4 regions of the Bacillus sp. JJ1562 genome follow, and region 2 is predicted to be linked to each of the others. Evidence: riboswitches for the same ligand, from Rfam matches in the RefSeq annotation. Region 2 holds a riboswitch; each other region holds the start of a gene.
The links. A riboswitch is a leader RNA that binds a small molecule or an ion and turns the genes downstream of it on or off. The one in region 2 is predicted to bind cyclic di-GMP.
Positions count from the first base shown of each region.

Region 1: linked by a shared signal. The riboswitch ahead of V7097_RS06310 (EAL domain-containing protein) and the one ahead of V7097_RS09360 (DUF3789 domain-containing protein) in region 2 are both predicted to bind cyclic di-GMP.
Region 3: linked by a shared signal. The riboswitch ahead of V7097_RS16075 (hypothetical protein) and the one ahead of V7097_RS09360 (DUF3789 domain-containing protein) in region 2 are both predicted to bind cyclic di-GMP.
Region 4: linked by a shared signal. The riboswitch ahead of V7097_RS03235 (sensor domain-containing diguanylate cyclase) and the one ahead of V7097_RS09360 (DUF3789 domain-containing protein) in region 2 are both predicted to bind cyclic di-GMP.

Region 1 covers NZ_JBALOQ010000009.1:44,891-50,207, reverse strand. The annotation lists gene V7097_RS26015 (methyl-accepting chemotaxis protein) at 1-650, opposite strand, end outside; partial or broken gene V7097_RS26010 (cache domain-containing protein) at 642-1,586, opposite strand; gene V7097_RS06310 (EAL domain-containing protein) at 1,740-2,468, opposite strand; cyclic di-GMP riboswitch class I at 2,524-2,608, opposite strand; gene V7097_RS06305 (DUF4145 domain-containing protein) at 2,977-3,933, opposite strand; gene V7097_RS06300 (CorA family divalent cation transporter) at 4,069-5,317, opposite strand, start outside.
Region 2 covers NZ_JBALOQ010000015.1:9,951-15,267, forward strand. The annotation lists gene V7097_RS09340 (hypothetical protein) at 29-304, opposite strand; gene V7097_RS09345 (hypothetical protein) at 479-1,042, opposite strand; gene V7097_RS09350 (hypothetical protein) at 1,014-1,235, opposite strand; gene V7097_RS09355 (hypothetical protein) at 1,318-1,629, opposite strand; cyclic di-GMP riboswitch class I at 1,922-2,006, shown strand; gene V7097_RS09360 (DUF3789 domain-containing protein) at 2,057-2,164, shown strand; gene V7097_RS09365 (GNAT family N-acetyltransferase) at 2,939-3,478, opposite strand; gene V7097_RS09370 (4Fe-4S single cluster domain-containing protein) at 3,896-4,486, shown strand; gene V7097_RS09375 (ComEA family DNA-binding protein) at 4,541-5,260, shown strand; gene V7097_RS09380 (AAA family ATPase) at 5,285-5,317, shown strand, end outside.
Region 3 covers NZ_JBALOQ010000024.1:63,640-68,956, forward strand. The annotation lists gene ppsA (phosphoenolpyruvate synthase) at 1-550, opposite strand, end outside; gene V7097_RS16070 (glycerophosphodiester phosphodiesterase) at 997-1,836, opposite strand; gene V7097_RS16075 (hypothetical protein) at 2,284-2,517, opposite strand; cyclic di-GMP riboswitch class I at 2,968-3,053, opposite strand; gene V7097_RS16080 (hypothetical protein) at 3,522-3,890, opposite strand; gene V7097_RS16085 (AAA family ATPase) at 4,023-4,556, opposite strand; gene V7097_RS16090 (ornithine cyclodeaminase family protein) at 4,611-5,317, opposite strand, start outside.
Region 4 covers NZ_JBALOQ010000004.1:107,718-113,034, forward strand. The annotation lists gene V7097_RS03225 (hypothetical protein) at 343-786, shown strand; gene V7097_RS03230 (YxcD family protein) at 774-1,061, shown strand; gene V7097_RS03235 (sensor domain-containing diguanylate cyclase) at 1,220-2,410, opposite strand; cyclic di-GMP riboswitch class I at 2,608-2,669, opposite strand; gene V7097_RS03240 (ABC transporter ATP-binding protein) at 2,952-4,061, shown strand; gene V7097_RS03245 (ABC transporter permease) at 4,051-4,863, shown strand; gene V7097_RS03250 (ABC transporter permease) at 4,860-5,317, shown strand, end outside.

The sequences.
Region 1 (5,317 bases), on a different contig from region 2:
TATATTCCCTTTTCGGTCTCTTCTGTTCCCTGATTCATTGACTCAACAGCTTGTTTGGTATCTTCTTGGATTGAAGCGATCAGTTCGCGAATGCTTTCGGTCGATTTTGCTGACTGTTCCGCTAATTTTCTCACTTCATCTGCGACAACAGCAAAGCCTTTTCCGTGTTCTCCCGCTCTTGCTGCTTCAATGGCTGCGTTTAAAGCTAAAAGATTTGTCTGACTAGCAATATCGGAGATCACATTTACAATCTGATTAATTTCTTCGGAACGCTCTCCTAATGAATTAATAATTTTTCCTAGATCTGCTACCGATGTATTGATATTTTGCATTTGTTGAATAGATTCCTTTAATGCCTGTTCACCGTTCTCCACGATGGCCAATGCTTCATCAGAGGTTCTAGAAACATTTTGAGCATTCAATTCAATTTGTTGAATGCCAATATTCATTTCTTTCACTACTTCTGTAGTGTGCCTTACCATTTCTGTTTGTTGTTCAGTGTCAACCGCAACTTCTTGAATCGCATTTGCTATCTGTTCAGTTGCTTGGCTATTTTGTTCTGAGCTTGCAGTCAATTGTTCTGAGGATGCTGCCAATGTCTGTGATTTTTCATCTACCTGTGATAGTAGTTCCCTCAATGAACCCAACATTTTATTAAAGCTATTACCTAATTGTCCCACCTCATCATTGTTTTTCACTTTTATGGACTGAGTAAGATCTCCATTACTTACTTTATCCGTAACCTGTACTAAGAAATTCAGAGGTTTCGTAATACTTCTTACAATTAAAATAGCACTAGCTAAACCAATAAAAATAAAAATGGCTACTATTAATAATGTTGAAAGTAGAATACCTTGAGTTGCTTCATCAATCTCTTTCTGTTCCATTACACCTGCGATTTTCCAACCAGTTTGTTCGTTCGTAACAAAGGTAGTTTCGTATTTATTACCTTGAAACTCATCAGAAAGTATTCCACTTTGTTCTTCAAATATTAATTTGCTATAGGTTTCCCCTTGTGGTACTGAACCAGTTTCTTGAGTTGGATCAACTAAATATTTTCTTTGTGCAGTAAGAATAAACGTATACCCATTCTCACCAATTTTAATACTGGATGTCATTTTTTTTAGGGACTCTAAGTCGATGTCCAGACCGATAACGCCAGATCCATCATTTATCGTTTGTGCTATGGTCACTAAGATACTACCAGTAGCTAAATCCTCATATGGTTCTGTAATGATAACTTTCCCTGGGTTTGCAATGGCTTGTTTATACCATTCTCTCTCTCTTGGATCAAAATCTTCAGGTAGACTAGCATTTGGATATAAAAGCATGTTCCCATCTTTGGTTCCCGAAAAGATTGTCACTATGTCAGGATGAAGAAGTGAATATTGTGTAAAGGCCTCAATTGTAGTTGGTATTTCAGCCTCTACAAAGGACCCGGCATTTAGCTTGGATACGAAATACTCAACATCATTGTACTTTGAAGATATATGATCGACTATATATTGATTTAGAAGATTTACATTTGCTGTAGAACTAGCAAGTATCTGTTTTTTAATTTCCTTTTGTGCACTATTGTAAGACATAAAACCAATCGTAAAACTTGGTAACAAGATAATGAAGATAAAGGTTATGTATAGCCTCTTGCTGATTGTAAAATTAAGTAATTTCTTTCGTTTTCGTTTTTCTTGGTTGTTTTTCATAGTTGAATTTCCTTTCTATTTGTACAGAGTAATAACTTATGATATTACGACTGATTTAGATTTTAGAGATGAAGGTTTACCAAATAGATACCCTTGCACATAAGTAACTCCTAGTTTGTAGGCTGTTTCTAAATCAACTTTTCTTTCAATACCCTCTAGAATTAGTTCACATTCATATTTTTCACAATAACTTATTATGCTTTTTATTAGCTCTCTCTTTTTACTACAAGTGGCAAGCTCTTTAGAAAAGTAACGATCAAATTTTATATAATGCGGTTCTAATTCGATGATGCTCTTAATATCAGAATATCCCCTACCAAAATCATCAATTGCTATTTTAAAACCAAGCTTTTTTAATTCTGAAATTTTATTGATAAAAGCATCAAAATCCTCGATATTTTCAGACTCTGAAATCTCTAAGATGATTTCTTGTTTACTGAGATCATCCCTTTTTAACAGATTCATAATGAATTCCATAAAATATTCATGCAGGATTGTTGAAGGCAATATATTTAGAAAGAGCTTGCCATCCTCACTTGTGTAACCATTTGATTGATAGGTTTTAATAGCCTTTTCTATAGAATAACAATCAATTTCATACAGTTTTCCAAAGTCGCTAGCTTCATGAAAAATGAATTCTGGACTGGGTATGCTTACAGACCTGATTAGTGCTTCATAACCCAAAGGTGAATTATTTGATAGATCCAAAATGGTCTGAAATACATGAAAAATGTCTTTCTCTTCTAATTGATTTTTAACCAACAAATTCATTCCCTTCTTTTCGAATAAAGATCCTAATGAAAATCAGGTTTCATTTATTCTCAGCAGCTAGGCTACCATAGCTTTTTAGCTTTAGGCCCTTGGCTTTGCGCCCTTAACTTTCATTAAGTTTGCCTTTTCAGAAAGATTATAATACTAAAGTACTAGGTTGACTTAAACTATTATACTACCTTTCGACAAAATGCCAATATTTCCGACAAAGTTTGACACAAACTTTTTAAAAAAATGAACTTTTGATGACTTACTTTGTCTCCTTTTATTCATACGAAATAGCACCATTGTTAAAGAAAGTATTCTAACCAATAAAGAAAGCACAACAAGATTATTTCTCGTTGCGCTTAATACATTCACTTCTATTCTATCGACAGATGTTTAGAAATTTTTAGTCTAAAAATGTTAGTAAATAAACCCATTGAACCTTCACAATACAAAACTTTATTCACATAAAACAATAAAAAAGCCAACTTCACAACGAAGTTAGCCAAAGATATTTCTATTTAATCATATATTTAGTTTCAAATTCTTCTGCAATCCGTTGCAATAAAACCTCTAATTCACCATTCGTTTGAAATGTGAACGCATATCCATAATTTGATTTGAGTTGATCGTTTTCTTTCATTCTCGGAAAGTTCTTTAATGCAGTACTTTTTCGTGACTTAGTCTGCTCCTCATCAAACAATTTCGCTTGTCCCACTAGCCAAGGATGAATAGCAATTGTTGGCGTAGCATTATCTAACAAATAAACATAGCCCGTTTTAAAATTTTCAAATTGAAATTCAGCCGCCTTTTTAGTTTGACCTCTATAATTAAAACCGGCTTTTCTAAAAGTTGATTGGAATTTTTCTAAAGGAACTTGTCTACCTTTGTTTTTAGGCTGATCAAGAATTGGGTTTCTCTTCTCCTTAACAATAGGGTGTTGTTTCTTCTCTTCCTTCAACTGACTCAGCTGTTCTTCAATTTCCGAAATCCTTGCCTGCGTTTCTTTTATGTACTCATCCATCCATTGTTTCATAGCATCAAGATCTTGGCTTTGCTTAGAGGGTAATTCATAAGAAGGCGCACTGAAGGTATGGCTAACATAAACCTCTGCATACCATACTCCTAAATCAAAAATAGTCCGGTGTACTTCTTTTGCTACTTCTTGGTCCATTTCTAATACTTGATGGGAGGCAATGTTACCATTTTTTCGAATGAATTCAAGCTTTTTATAAATATCATCATCAATAACATCATGTCTAAATAATCTATTTATCTTTTCTACCAGTTTTAGTGGGTACACTTCACTCATATTTTCTTGCTCAAAAATCATATTAACGAATAGTTCTCCAAACAAGCGCGCCTGTGTCATCGCCGCCTGTGGTTGGTCCCATAAAAGCGCCTCAACGCGTAACGCCAACTCCTCTAATTGGCAGGAAAATTCTCCGATAAAATGAAATACACTGGTCTTCATTTGTTAATCACTTCCTGTTCACTAATAGTTAAATTCTACTATATACATGGTAACTTTCCCAATAAAAAACAAAAAGCCAAGCCCCCAAAAAACGCAAAAAGCCTAAATCAACAACGATTTAGGCTTCCTTAAAAACTATTTATTTTCCTTAATCCAAAGCAGTACCATTAGATAGACTACAAGGGTAGATAAGATCAAAATCCACCAATGCTCTGCTATATCGGTAATAAAATCTAGGTTCATTCCGAAAAATCCTGTAATCACTGTGACTGGTAAAAAGAAAATGGAAATAGTAGTTATCTTGCTATTAAACTTTTCTGTTGCAACCTTTTTCTCTTGTTCTGCAAGATGTTGAATTCTTTGTTCAGCTGCATCTGTATAAGATGAGAGCGCATTGAGTTCATCGTGAAGTTCTCGGAATAAATCACTAATGCGTAGGTTTTCCCTAACCATTTCATACAAATGCCCATAATGAGTGATATTTGTAACTTGATTATAAGAACTGCGAAGCATGAACCGTACGATTTGATTTCGAAGCTCGGAAATAAGGAAGTTTTGCTCCGTATAGTTATCCTCGCCTACCTGTTGTAAATCGTAGGAAAGCTTGGAAGCCACGATTGACAATCGTAATAAGGCATACTTTTGATGAAGGGCAAGGATGTATATATAAAAATAGGTTGACTCAATTTGATGCATATAACTCGATTGAAAAAACTCTTCCGTCTTTGCATCGTCTGTTTTCGTCACAATATTCGCCAATCCTTCGAGAGAAATTCCCCAGTAGCTATTATCAAACAACGGTAATAATCCAGGATTCTTATCGAAATCTTTTTCAACAATACTCGGCTTATATGTTGATTTAAAGCTCCTTCGCAATTGAAAGAGGTAAGATGTTAAAAACGAACTATTTTCTACTTCTAAATCGATTTTTGATGAACTATATACAAGAGCATGTGTTGGGGTCTCTTTCCCTTCAAAATAAGAAGAAACTTCTAGTGACTGAGACAAATCGGTGATTAAGGAACCGAGATGAACATTCTGCTCGTAAAACTCGTCCCGCCCAATCTTTTTTGTATAGGAAAGATTGTACTCGTATTGTTCTAATTTTTTTGCATAATAAATGGTTTCAATTAGCGTTTCTATTTGAATATTTTTAGGCAATCCTAACTTTATAACCCAAAAACCAACTTGCGTTTCAAATAAATATAGCTCGATTGCTGGGATACTAAATTCATACTGTTCTTGCTTAGTTTGCAACGTAAGCATAAGGTCATTTTTATTAGGTAATCCAAATTTTGAACGAGCTTTTTGTGTCATAGAAAAATGAGAACCAATTGTTTCAGGATGATTTCCACTAGAAACGAGCATTTCTACATGTTCAAAT
Region 2 (5,317 bases):
TAACCTTATACCTAAATAAACAGCCGAATTAACACTCTTGGATATTATCCATTGGGAACGCAAAAGTATAGCCATTTTCCAAAGCCCATTTACATGCGTTATCAATCTTTGTTTTCATGCTTTCTTGATATAAGTATTGTTCATCAGTGAAAATACACTGAATGTTCTGTTGTCCTGCATACGTATTGTCTGTCTTACGTGATTCTAATACTGAAATGGGGTTAGAATGATTTTCAAGGCGAACGTCAGTACGTACGAAATATAACTTTTCAACAGGATCATATAAATCATCACATTTCACCAAAGTATATCACGTTGCAAACTGTTTAAATAATAAACTACTGCCCTCGTATCATCGGCACTCAGAAAACCTTTTACTCCCACTCTTGCATCTCTCCACAATCTAACGGAATCAATATTCCCTGTGTAGTAGTGTATTCTCAGCATAACATCGATACAGTACGGTGATGCAAAGTTCTTAATTGCGTTCAGGAATAAATTGTAATGATTCAGCGCATCTGTTGAACTGATAGAATCTATCATACCTACTTGCCATTTCATAAGCATGAAATCCAAATCTGAACCAACTAGAAGCTTTTCTAAATTCATCCTTAAACTTGGTAGTCATTTGACTTAAATTCCAACTACCATCCTTATTAAAACAATACAAAGAAAACACCGCACCATATTTATCGTGCATCGCCTTGAAAAATCCAAAGATAGGATGATCCCACACTGAATTGTAATTACCTGTGCTTAATTCTTTCAACATCTCTATTACATCATCGGTTGATAAGTGCATATATTTAGGCTTGGATTCTGGATAGACTTTAACGGAATCATAAAATACATTTCGTGTATTATCTCTCCATGATACGCCTGCCATTATTGGTCTATCTTCGGGGAGAATATAGCACTGTTCAGGTTTTAAAACAAAAGTTGATGACAGGACATTGTTAACAAACAATTGTATAGCTTGCCCTTGTCTTACGGCTTTCAATATGTCACCAGCTTTAGCGCCATAAAGTACACCACGTTCCATCCGTTTTCTTTGCTCCGATATTAGTTGATGCACTCTCTGCGGTTAATTCGTCAACCAATCGATTATGAGCTTCTTGTAATTCATCAGAAGGAGTCTTAAACTGTTCTTTTAATTGAGAGGCAGTATAGGTAGGAGAAGGGATGTCGGGCAAATCTGTAATTTTCTTTACAAAGTTGTTTATTTTGGTAAACATCTATTTCACCTCGTTTTGTGTGTTCCACTTGATGCCTAATGAAGTCACACCTAAACTTTCGTCTAATTCGTTATTTTCGAGTCTAATTTGGAAGTGTGTTACCTTTTTTCTCTTTTAACTTTTTACTCATTTCTTGTTGTACATCTGAAGCTTTAAAAGAAAAACGAGTAAAATCAAAAATTAGGAAAATTAATTTATCCCCACGTTTTAGATCTACAAAGCTTACATCTTTTCTATCTGTTCGAACATACAACTTACAAGATGTATGGTCACTTGGTTTTAATGAATAAAAGATACGATTTATAATTTTATATCGTTCAGGAACATTGAAATCTAACATTTTAGAACACCAATACGCATTAATAGGTTTTCCATCATCATTATAAGGTGTCAAATGCTCTGTCTTCTTGAATCGGTAGACCATCCTATCTTTTGAGCTACCAAAATACAAATAACCTTTAAACACCATGAATGATGAAGCGTGTATATTGTCGTAGATGTACCATTCTTTAATTTGGTAATCGTAGACATACACCTTGCCATTAAGCGCAAGCCAGTAACGCTTGTCATAGAGTAGTAATGAAAAAGTATTTTTGGATACAAAGGAAAAGATAACTACTTAATATAGGTATTTAGGCACTGTTCATTTTCGAATAGTGGGTTATGCTAGGATAAAAGGCATAAATCGTACGAAAGGGCAAAGCCATTGAAAGGTGGCGGCGCAAAACTATAGGGGCTAAAATCCTAGGATGATGCCAGCCAGTTGCCGAATACAAGAACCTTCTACGATTTGTGAAATACCTTAGTAGGAGGCATTTTTTATGTTGTTATTTATTTTGGGGCTAACCTTAGGTAGTATCGCTTCAGTGTTCATTATGAGCCTAATGGTAGTATCGAAGCGGGCAGATGAAATGTCAGAAGAAATTTAGAATCTAGGAAACATCCTTAGATTTTTTGGTAGATTATTACTCATTGGCACACTACTACAAGAAAGAAATAAGTACAATAATTGATTTAATGAAACATTAAAAGGGAAGCAAAAATATTCAAATGCTTCCCTTTTTTAATTACTAAGAAGTAATTGATAAGTGAGAAATTGACGTTAGTTTTTCAGTGGCCTTGTTGAAAACTGGTACTTTATTAACATCTACTAAACCTAAATATTATTTGCAAGTACATGCAATCTAGCATGTAGAGCCGCCTTTCACAACTATATGATTGGCGGCTTTTGTTTTTGTATAGATTGAATTCCTAAGAATAGTTTGGATGTTATTCGTGTGGTCTTGAATACTTGATGAATGATACTTGGAATGATTATTGAGATTAAGATTATTAGCCAAATATCCCTTTTTGTATACTCTGCTAATACAGTTAATAAAAAAATATGTAAATACATAATGGTTAATGATGATTCACCAATTCTGGATAGTATTTTATTAATAGCAATTTTGGATTCCAGTTGTGTCATCGTGAATTACGTCACCTTTGACAAATTGACCATCATCGCACTTGAAACTTTTAACATTAACGAAGTATTCAACTTTTTTCGCGTTCTGTGCGAAATAAGACAAAGACTATAGGAATTCTTGGTTGGTTTTTCCGTATTCTTCCGCCAAATCTTCCGATTCTACCAACTTGAATTGCTAGTTCTAGTTTTCCATTCGTCAAATCGTTGGCGAGACCTTATATAGAGTATCTTGCTGCTATCTTAATTCTTTTTGAAAAACGATGAAATTGCAAGGGATAGCCAGCATCTCCGCCAACCTTGGGAACGAAGCATCTATGGTTTCTGTATGAATCGGTTGATAGCCGATACGAGAATACCAGTTTCCCAAGATTACTTTGTCTGGGTGAGAACCTTCCTGAGGTACTAACAATTCAAGTTGCATTTTACGAAATTGTTCTTTTTGACACTTCTGTTCAGCAAAGCGGATTAGCTCTCGTCCAACGCCAGTCCCTTGGTATTTATCATCCACAGCTAGCATTCCGAATTCTCCCGTTTCTTTGTCAACCTGTCGAACACGGACACAACCAACAATTTGCCCCATTGATTGAGCTACGGCAATCTCACCGCTGTTCGTTAACTCTGCCACTTCCGCTGCTGTCGTACGGAAAGCACCAGGTATCCAAAGACTTCCCTCAGATGCCGCATATACACGGTTAACTATGTTCGCAATGTGCTCCATTTCCACTATATTTGTACTCTCGTTACAAGGTAACATTTGTATCTCGATTGACTGCATAATAAGTCGATACCTCCATATCACTGTTCAACTAATGGAGCTTCAAGAAGCGGTACGGCATAACTAATACATTAGTAATTACCTTTCTTCTTAACAAGATTCATAGTTGTATGTCTTTACATTCCTATCCTAACAATTATTTCAAATTCCCCTCACTTGTACAACGATTTATTCCACGATTTTGGTCAATTTGAGGTACGTTCATTTTCATTTACAAGTATGATGCTTTCCCCTTTGCAATCCTTCGTCTGTTTTAGAGTGCACTTAGGGCCTGGGCCTATTATCCTATTAAGCCGGAATGACTGTCAATCATGTGTAATCTATATTAAAATATAGTTGGAAGATTATGAGAATGTATAGAAATGTGGTGATGTTGTGTCCTCCATCCGTATATCGAGAATTGTGAAGGAAACGAAGGTGGAAGGTCCTGGGGTGCGTTACTGTATCTGGGTACAAGGATGCCCGATTCACTGCGAAGGTTGTTTTAATCCAAACACCTGGTCTTTTGATGGCGGAACTATCATGACGATTGAGGAAATTTTCCATGATATCGAAGGTGTATTGAAGAAAAATCCAGAACTTGAAGGGGTTACCTTTTTAGGGGGAGAGCCTTTTAGCCAAGCCCATCCTCTTAGCATCCTCGCAAGTCGTGTGAAAGAATTGGGTCTATCCATTGTGACATTTACAGGTTATGAGTATGAAAAAATAAAGAACGCTAATAATCCGGTTTGGAACGCTCTATTGGAGCAAACGGATTTATTAATCGATGGACCGTATATTCAAAGTCAGCATGATCTCAGCCGGCCTTGGATTGGATCTAAAAATCAGCAATATCGGTTTTTAAGCGATTTCTATCAACATCTTGAACAATATTTACAAACGATAAGCAATAAGCTAGAAATTCGAATCCATCCGAATGGTACGATTTCAGCAAATGGAATGGCAGAGCCTCTCGATTTGCAGATGCTTTATCAGCTTGGATTCATAGGAACGAAGGTAGAACAGTGAGGGATGTAGGAATCAAAAGTGAAATTTTATCCTGAAAATAAGGAGGTGGGAAAGGTGTTTAAGAGTCACGCAAACCGAGGAAAAGGCTGGGAATGGCTCCAAAGTTGGTGGATGATATTCGTGCTCGCGCCTTTTGGAGTATTGACCTTTTTTTCCTTTTTCTATGTGGGCTTTAGGGTACGAAATGTAAAGTGGATATTATATGCGCTTATTTACCTTGGGGCTTTTATTTTTGCAATGACAAATACGGATAGTGGTATAGGGGCTTTGGTTGCCATTTCCTCATGGATAATAGCTATTGTCCATGTCATCCGAATCCGTTCTGTCTTTTTAATTCAATTAGAGGTCATAAAAGAGATGGAACATGAAAAGAATGAAAAGATTCGTGAAGAGGCAAAAAGGCGATTGGCGAAGAGGAAGGAATTCCAATCGGAGCAGCGAGTGAAACAAACTGCAGACAAAGAAGCAGAACCAAAAACGGCTCCAAAGATTGAGCCAGATACAAAAACACCCCCAATCCCTGAAGTTGAAAAAATGGATCTCAACACAGCAACCAAAGAGGAAATTGCATCGATTCCTGCGATTGGCCTTATTTTAGCGAAACGAATCGTCGCAGTGCGTCAAGAGATCGGGGGATACCAATCGTTTGAACAATTTGTACAAACAATCGGCATCAAGCAGCATACCGCTGAAAAAATCAAACACCGTGTGGAATTTTCCCAAACAGAAAAATCCGCACTTCCATATCAATCGGGAAGGCGCGTGGATTTCTAACAAAAGTAAAGGCAGGTCACTGTAGTGAAAACTAGAAATCAATCGAAAACAAAAGAG
Region 3 (5,317 bases), on a different contig from region 2:
TCCTTTGAACGATAACCGATAAATAAACTTGGCTGTGGTCAAATCTGTTTTGCATCCGGTAGATTACCGCACGATCCGTAAATAGGGAAGCCCAACATTTGCTAATATGCTGCAAAATTGCCTCTTTGCCGATGATATTTAAGTAGGTGTCTTGTTGACCAGCAAAAGAGGCATGTGGTAAATCTTCAGCAGTCGCACTAGAACGCACCGCATAAGCTTGTTCATCACCAAGTTGGGAGAGATAGTGAGTAACTGCTTTCAAAACATCGGAAGGAATTTCTACTTCCATAATGATTTGTCGAATCTTCCTGCTGATTTCACTAATTTGATCTCGATCATCAACTTTTAGCAATGTTAGTTGATCCAACAAAGCATGATACGTTTCGTTTTGTTCGATTGCTTTTTGATATCCCACTGTTGTAACACAAAATCCTTCTGGCACTTGTATTCCATGAATCTTCGATAGTTCCCCTAATTTCAACCCTTTTCCACCAACGAGCAAAACCTGTGTTTTTTCTATTTCCTGCAAACCAAGAACAAAGGAACTCATTTTATATCCCTCCAAGAAATCTCATTAAAGTTCTATTGCATTCTAACAGTAGTAAATGAGAATAAACAGTCTATTTTGACCTTATTTAATTTGCTATAATTAAGTTAGGAAGAGTTCAAAAAATCGCTAAACCTTATTCCACAGTTGTTAGCTGATGCCCCGGTACAACCACTCGAAAGCACATATGACTTTTAGCCCACAATGAATTTGGTTAAAAACATCTATTTTCCATTTAATCTGTTTATTTTCCCATACCTTATAATAATATGAGATATCAAGTTCTTAATTAACCTGCATTATTGTTTATAAAGAAAGATAATAACCTTTTTTTCGGCCAAAAATTAATTAAAAATTATTTAAAACGTTAAACTAATTCCTTGGAGAAAAGATCCATACAAAAAAAGGAGTAGCAACTACTCCTTTTGTCAAACTATATTACAGTAATTTTATTTTCCAGGATCTACATAGTCCGGATAATCAGTAACGATTGCGTCAACCTTCATTTCGAATAGAAAGTCAGCTACTTCTTGACTACGTACTGTCCAAGATCCAATTTGCATACCAAGAGAGTGAACTTGATTCACTAATTCATCTGTCACCATTCCATAATGGGGGTTAAACCAATCCGCATATGTTGAAAATTCTTGTAAAGCTTTCATTGTTGTATCTGCACGGTTAGAAGTTATTACACCAATCGGGACATTAGGAAGAAGCTTGTTCATTTTTTTCATGGATTCAAAGTTAAAAGATTGAATAAGGATTTTTTCATTTTGCGGTTTATCGAGATTTCGTTCTTTTAATGCTTCTGCTACTTGTTCTTCAATACCAGGGTATAGCTCCGGAGCCTTTAATTCTATGAAAATTCCAATTTTCCCACGGTAACGATCAAGAATCTCTTCAAATGTTGGGATTTGTTCTCCTGCAAATTGTTCCCCTTTCCAGCTACCTGCATCAAGACTTCTAAGGCTTCTAAACTGTTCAAATGTTAAATCTCCTACTTTTCCTGTTCCATTTGTTGTACGATCCACTGTTGTATCATGAATCAATACTAATTCACCATCTTTACTTCTTTGAACATCAATTTCAATATAATCGGCTTTCATATCAACTGCTAAATCATAACCAGAAACTGTGTTTTCAGGAGCATGACCTGATGCACCACGGTGTGCTACATTTTCCACTTGTTTTCTTTCGCCTACTGTCGGTCCTTCTGCAAACGCCTGACCAAATGGGCTTAATAACAACGAAAAGGCCATCCCTGTACCGATTAATAATTTTTTGCTCATATTCTCCATCTCCTATCTAAAATATGTATTCAAACATATTCTAGAAAAGGGATGTTAAGCTAGTATATAGATATGTTCATAGCTTGATAACAATTGTGTTAACAAAATTCAACCTTTTTCCTTACGTTTTTTTACAATTCTGCAAATTAATTTATAGAATAGGGATACTCTATTACTACATTTTACTTACGACACTCGATAATGTGATACTAAACATTATGACTAGTTCATTTCTAAAACCCATCTCTAGTGAGTGTGGATTTTCCCTCTAAAGTAGTAATCCTTCTTAAAGTAATGCACCCGCTTAAATAAATTTTTTCACAATATTGTCAGCGCGTCGGACCACCCGTCGTAAACGTACTGATCTCCGGGGTGACCGTCAAATCCGCGCAGGTAGAAAGTCATCTCGGTGCGGTAACTCACCTTCAAAAAGCTCAACTAAAACCTTTAATCAACACCCACCATAGAACCTCTAACCTGTTCATATGCTTTTTCAATATTCAACAATAAATCTTTCCGAAATATATCACTACATATAAAAACATTCGTAATTTCACTTTTTACCGATGAATAGGCAAATTCTATACTTTTACTTAAAGACAAATTTTGCAATTTTTCAGTAGACATTTGGTTCACTATTTCTTTTTCGAAATATTCAACAGTTCCAAATAACACGGTCAAGATAAACATCTCCTTATTATATGAAAATCATAGCTAGAACAGCCAATATCTGTTAAGCTAACTACCTTACTAATTTATATTTACAGACGGTGGATATGAATTTCAGATTATTCTTAAACATATTGTCTTGTTTGCTTCTCTTTATTTAATAATACTTCAAACGACTTTTTTCTATTGAATCTAGCACTGCGACATTCTGAACAATTCATAAAGCGATTTCCTTTATCATAAAAGTCATTAACGGATTTTAGTTCTTTACACTTAAAACAAACTTGTTCTTTACTGATAGTCTTCATCTTATTTCAACCTTCTTTCGTATTAATCAAGATTCATTTTATAGCCATTTATAGAAGCTCCTTTGTTTTTAAAATAAAAAAATCCACCAAAAAGATGGTGGATAAATTTGGATAAATGGTTATTTCTATAACCGATATATTTATTCACAAACTTTTTGGCAACTCGGCTATCATAGTTATCAGAACCTTAGACCCGCAGCTTTGCGTCCTTACCTTTCGATAAGTTTGCCTTTTTCAATTTTTGTCAATAGTTTAAATAAACCAATTTAACTATAAAACGAAAGTTGGAGTTTTTCAACAATTTTCAACAAAATACTGCAAAATCATCCCTAAAATAGATAATTATACCTGTATAACGAGTTGGGTCCTTTGGCGGCCTGCCAAAAGCTGATTCAGCAAATGACCTTCAATACAGGTGTATTATAATGAAGTCAACAATAGGTCACAATCTTAGAATGTTAAGATTCCAAAAAAAACTAACCAGTCACAAGTTGCTCAAGCTATTGGATTTAGTGAAAATTCTTTAATTAGATTTGAGATTGCCTAAAGGACCCTGAATGAAAAGTTAATTTATAAGTTTGAGGAGTTTTACGAAGTAAGTGTTTCAAAGATAAAAGTTGAATAAAATAGCCCACACAACTGTGAGGGCTATAATAATAATAATAATAAAAGTCCTACCTCTGAAGAAATAGATTGCTTACCCAATCCTTATTGTTTTGTAATTGCTCCCATACCTTCTAGCACAATTTTTGCATCCTTATTAAAATAAGGAATTATAGCCTCACGAAGCAATAGCTGAGAGTTTTCTTTTATTAATAATTTTATTCCTCTTAAATCAAACCTTGTAGAGTAAGTATTAATTGTATTTATTATAGCTAATTCATTTCTTTGTAACGGCTTGTAATTTGAATTATGCATGTCAATTAGGACTTTCAATAGATCTCGAGCATTTCTATTTAGGAAATTCCTTTTAGAATTTAGAAAATCGATATTTTCTTCAATGTATTTTCTTGCCGTGACTAGATCAAGTTCATCCACGCTGTTGTTAATTTCTTTAATTATCTGTTCGATATCCATATATAAGCTCCTTTAAAATATGTCGAATATTGTCTGCTAATATTGATATCGGTTAGAATCCCAAAGAGTTAAGATTGCCTCAAATAATAAAAAAGCCCTATCTTCGAGGAGACAGGGCACACTTGGGAAATATTAATTAATCTTGTTTAGCTTTTCTTTTATATTGTTGATAATAACATTGACGCTAACTTTTTCGGTGTCTATGTACTCTGCAAAGTCGTTTTCTATATAGGCTTTCAAGCATTTTTCAGTTTGTTGAAAACACCAATTTCCTTCTTCCTCACCACGTTTCCTCAGCCTTTCGTAAATGGTTTCTTTACTAGCCGTCAAACAAAAATGATACGTTTGCTCATCCATACTTTTGAAACCATTATATATGTAATGAAAGTATTCTAGTTTCCGAATAGTCATCGGTACAATAAGGTTCATTTTATAGGTTGTAATTAACCGTTTTGCCACCTCAACGGTTAATTCTTTCCATAAACGCAAATCTTGAAAATCGCCTGTTTCTGCTTCAAGTCTTTTTATTTCCTCTGGAACCACATTTCTCAACATAAAACCTATCTCTTCAGGATCATATATCATACTATTTTTTATTTCTTTTTGAAGCTCATTCGCAATAGTAGTTTTCCCTACTCCAAATGCTCCGTTTATCATAATGATCATATTACTATCCCCTACAAAGATATTTTTCTTCCCCTTGAGTCTATAAAACTGCGATTAATCTAAAAAATTTATGTAACGCCCTTTTTTATATTTCTTTGCTTTTTGATAAACATGCCAAGCACCTACTAAATCTTGAAAAGCTAATCCGACAGAACCATAAATTGTCGTTTGTTCATCTTTTTTTCTACCTAATTTATCGTTAGTCATAACCTCTCCTATTTCAGCATGAATGGCATCTGCTGATAATCCCACTCCTCCAATTGCACCCATTTGAACTGCAAATTGACGGTCATCGCAAACAAATAGTGATTGCTGGATTAATTCTGCACTAACTTCACATTTACCCGGTTCATCTGGTCCTAATGTTGTGATATGAACTCCTTCCTTAATCATATTTGAATATAAGAAAGGTACTCTTGACCATGTTGCAGTAATAATAATATCTGAATCTCTCACTGCCTCTTCTATACTATTGCAAATAACCATCGAAGTCTTACATTCCTCTTGCATTTCTTCAACAAAGGATCTAGCTTTTTCAATAGAAGTATCAAACACAAAGACTGTCGAATAATCTCTAAAATATTTAAGGGTACGAAGTTGTAGTTTACCTTGAACTCCTGCACCAATAATAGAAACATTCTTTGCGTTCTCTCTTGCTAAAATATGAGTTCCCATTGCACCTGATAAGCCTGTACGAACTGCTGTAATATAAGTAGAGTCCATAATCGCTAACAAACGTCCTGTTTCTAGATCATGAAGGT
Region 4 (5,317 bases), on a different contig from region 2:
ATTCAGCAAGGGATTGACCTAGCTAAATAATAAACCCTTGTTTTATTTATCCTACCAATTATAAAAGTAGGGAATTCTGCTGAATAAAATTATAGAATATGCTTCAAATATACTATACCATTTTTATAGCCTTTAGGATAAGAAAACCACTTTTTACCTACATTAATAGTAGATACTCTAGTAATTATTTACCAATGTCTTTTTATAGAAAAAACGAAACCCTTCCCCATCTCCATCGTATATAAAGTAGAAAGGTTAGGAAGGTGATTTACAAGAAAATATTATCATTTTAGGGTATAATGATAAAAATAAACATTCTAACTTACGGAGGTACACATTTATATGAAAAAGGTTTTATCAGCTTTAGTAGCGCTTACTCTGATTTTTTCACCACTAGGAAGCTTCGTTTTTCAAGACCAAACAACAACTGTTGAGGCAAGAGGTTATAAATCAGGTAAAAGAGGATTTAATAATAATATTGGAAACACCAATAAATCAAACTTCCAACAACAGAAAAAACAAGATACAAATGCTACAAACAAATCTACTACTCCAACCACTCCTAAAGGTGGGTTCATGTCAGGTGGATTAATGAAAGGTCTTATGCTTGGTGGTCTTGCAGGATTCCTATTTGGTGGTCTTCTAGGTGGAATGGGTATGCTTGGATCATTTTTAGGATTAATGATTAACGTTCTTGCGATTTATGTTCTGATTGTGGTTATTCGTAAAATCTTCGTGATGATTAAAGATCGCAAGAAAAATGAGGCGGATCCATGGCGTCGCTAATTCTTTCCGAACAAGAAATTATTAATGCCATTTGTGTCTATATCGGCTTAAAAAAGCAAGTAAAGCCAAAAGAGGTTGAAGTGGAGCTCATGTATGACGATGACTACGGGTTCTCCGCAGAGGCATATGTACACGATCGAAAACAGGTCCTTATCATGGCAAACCTAATTGAAGCGATTCGTTTATGGCTGGGCGAATTTCTAAACAGAGACCCCTATGCTGGAATTAAGCTTGTGTTAGACGATGAAGAAGGCATTGTTGCCCATATTAATTAAGAAAAGTGCAGGGCGCCGTCTATCCGCGATAGCACAAGATGAGCGCTGACATAAATCGATTTATGCCTTCCGAAGCTTCTGGCTTATGCCTCGAGCTGATGGCGCCTGAAGCTTGACAATAATATTGTAAAAAGCTCATCCAATTGGATGAGCTTTTATTAATCCGCAACGACAATGCGATTTTTTCCACTTTCTTTTGCAGCATAAAGCGCTTGGTCTGCTGCCTTTTTCAAGGAATCTACACTTGTTCCATTATACGGAAACACGCCAACACCAGTACTGATCGAAACGGTGATTTTTTTATCGTCAATGATAAGTGGGTGTTCACGATAGTACTCTTTTAGCGTATCGTATATTTCCATCACACCCCTATCGATGTGAGTTTTGATGAGAATCATGAACTCATCCCCTGCATAACGATAGCCTTCAATCTTATCATTACATAGCGTTTTTATTCCGTCTGCTAGTATCTTTAAATATAAATCTCCCACATCATGACCGAAGCGGTCATTGACTTGTTTTAAATCATCCGAGTCAATCATCATGACTATAATTTCGTCATTTTCGTTTCGTATTAATTGCGCTAAATCCTCATGGAAAGCACGGTGGTTTTTTAAAACCGTTAATTCGTCGGTACGAGACATCGTGTAGATTTTCGCATATAATCGGGCTGTTTCAATCGAGTTAATAACCTGTGCACCGATCATTTGCAACAGATCCTCGTGCTCCTTCCGATAGGCGAAGTTTCTAAAGCTTTGAGTCGAGATGACACCCTTTACCTGGTCATCCATCACAACCGGTACGAAAAGACAGGACCTTGTATCTTCGTCCCCTTCCCCCATTTTTGTATCAAATTCGATATTTTGGTTTTGATGCTTGAGGTGAACGATTTCTCGTGTTTTAATAACCTTTGATGTATAATTTTCACCAAAGTCTACAATACTTGGAGGAGCCTGTTCCCCATTATCCATAATAAAAATAAATTGGATATGCGCATCCCCCGGATTATGCAAGGCAATATAAAATGCATCCGCCGGCATAACACGTGAAACCATTTCATAGGACTTTTGAAGAAGAACGCTTTCATTTAAAGTTTTGCTGCAAATTTGGGCAAATTCATGAAGGATACGGTAATGTTTGTTCATCCAATGCATATTTTCCATTTGTTCGTTCATTTGTTGGAGTTGGGTTAAAAGGGTATTGGTAATCTCGAGCTCTTCTTGTTCCTGACAGTTCTCGTCAAAAAAGCTACGAGTCTCGTCAGAAATCAATTGCTTTTCTGAACCAACCTTTTTGATTAGTCCACTTAATTTTTTAAGTACGTTCAGATTCTGGATGGTTTTCTCCATGTGTAATCACTTCCAAAATTTTTATATCCAAAAATCTAGTAAAATAGTAGCAACAGAATAATATAATGGTATAAAAAAAGACTAATCAAATACCGATTAATCTTCGTTCTTACGATACGAGTAATACTCGGCAACTGGCTGGCATGTCCAAAAAGTGAATGATCAACAAGTTAGGTGAATTCCTGCCTATTGAACACTATTGGACTTAGCCCCTATAGTTTTGCGTCTTCATCTTTCAATGAATTTGCCTTTACTTTATTCAATTATCTCACTAAAGAAAGAGTATTTTAAATTGTACTATAATTATATTTCTATTTTCACGTTAGGTCAATGAAATTGACCTAATATTTTTCTAAAAATGTGAATTTTTTCCTACTACCAATGTCCTAGTTTCTTTTTCGTGACTTTTTGGAATGATACAACCCATACTTTTTCACCTTGACTATTATGAATGTTATTGTATTTTTCGCCGATTCGTGTATAATAATGCCGGATTACATAAATCCTATCATATTAATTTAATAGAAAGAAGGGGGTTGCTATGAACAGTATACCTATTATCCAATTTAATAATGTAACGAAACAATATGACAATGATCCACCTGTCCTCAACAATGTTAGCTTTGAAATTGAAAGAGGGAAATTTTATACCCTTCTTGGTCCTTCTGGATGTGGAAAAACGACGATATTACGTTTGATTGCAGGATTTATTGAACCCTCAGATGGAGAGGTTTATTTTAATGGAAAAAAAGTAAACACCACACCTGCTAACAAGCGTCAGGTTAATACGGTATTTCAAGACTATGCCTTATTTCCACATCTTAATGTATATGAAAATGTTGCCTTTGGCTTAAGAATAAAGAAGATGAAGCAATCTGATATCGATAAAAAAGTGAAAGAAGCTTTAAGCTTCGTCAATCTTACCGGCTATGAAAATCGCGAAATTAAAGAAATGTCTGGTGGTCAGAGACAACGTGTCGCGATTGCGCGCGCGATTGTCAATGAGCCAGAGATTATTTTATTGGACGAGCCATTATCTGCGCTCGATTTAAAGCTTCGTACAGAAATGCAATATGAGCTTCGCGACCTTCAGAAGCGCCTTGGCATTACCTTTATCTTTGTCACACATGACCAGGAGGAAGCTCTTGCTATGTCTGACGAGATTTTTGTATTGGATAAAGGAAAAATTCAACAAAGTGGCACCCCGATTGATATTTATGATGAACCAATTAACCGCTTTGTCGCAGATTTTATTGGAGAATCGAATATCGTTTCAGGAAAAATGCACAAAGACTTTTTAGTTGAATTCGTTGGAAAAACATTCGACTGTGTCGACCAAGGTTTTTCAGACAATGAACGAGTTGAAATTGTCATTCGTCCTGAAGACCTACAAATTACCTCTGTTGAAAAAGGAAAGCTTCAGGTTGTTGTAGATTCTCAGCTTTTCAGAGGTGTTCACTATGAAATTTGCGGCTTTGATAAGGACGGAAATGAATGGCTTGTACACTCTACCAAAAAAGCTAAGGTTGGCGATGAAATCGGACTTTACTTCGATCCTGAGGCAATTCATGTTATGCGTCTTGGTGAAACAGAAGAAGAATATGATCGTCGCTTAGAGGCATATGTGGACGGGGAAAGCCATGGAAAATAAGCTCACCCGTAATTTATATTTTATCCCTTATGCACTATGGATTCTTATGTTTGTTATTGCACCGATTACACTTGTCCTCTATTATTCATTTTTCGATATAGAGGGAAATCTATCTTTAATAAATTATAAAACGTTTTTCACGCCAATTTACTTAAAAATGACATTAAGTTCATTTTGGTATGCGTTTTTAATAACAGCTGTCACTTTATTGGTTGCATACCCCACAGCCTATTTAATCACAAGAACGAAGCATAAACATCTTTGGCTGCTTCTCATCATTGCTCCGTCTTGGATCAATCTACTATTAAAAGCATATGCTTTTATCGGGATTTTTGGTGCTTATGGGACTGCCAATGGGATTCTTGAAGTGCTAGGTATTGGGCCTAGACAGCTATTATTTACTGATTTCAGTTTTGTGTTTGTGTCCGTTTATATTTTTATTCCATTTATGATTTTACCGATCTTCAATTCATTGAATGAGTTAAATCCGAGTCTATTAGATGCTTCTCGCGACCTGGGTGCCTCTAAATGGACAACGTTTCGACGTGTGATTTTTCCACTAACGATTCAAGGAGTAAAATCAGGCTGCCAGGTTGTATTCATTCCTGCTCTATCATTGTTCATGCTAACACGATTAATTGCAGGAAACAAAGTTATTACACTTGGTACTGCGATTGAACAACAGTTTCTCGTCACACAGGATTGGGGCATGGGTTCAACCATTGCCGTCTTCCTCATTATTTTCATGGTTTTAATTATGGTGGCGACTGGAAACCGCAAGAAACGAGGTGCTAAAAAATGAGAGATAAACTAGCCATTTCTTCAAAAGTATATCTATTTATTATTTTCTTCATTTTATATGCACCCATTCTCTATTTAGTGTATTACTCCTTCAATAGCGGTGGCACGATGAACAATTTCGAGGGTTTTACCTTGGATTGGTATAAGGAGCTATTTGGAGATACAAGATTACTCATCATTGTGTTAAATACATTTGTGATTGCCTTGCTTTCAGCCCTCTTCTCAACGATTATTGGGGTGATAGGTGCAATTGGGATTCACTCTGTAAAACAAAGACAAACTCAGAATACTTTATTATCATTAAATAATGTTTTAATTGTTAGCCCCGACGTTATCATTGGTGCGTCTTTCTTAATTTTGTTAACAATGGCTGGAATTAAATTAGGCTTTTATTCTGTGTTGCTTTCACATATCGCCTTCAGTATTCCAATTGTCGTTCTAATGGTATTGCCAAA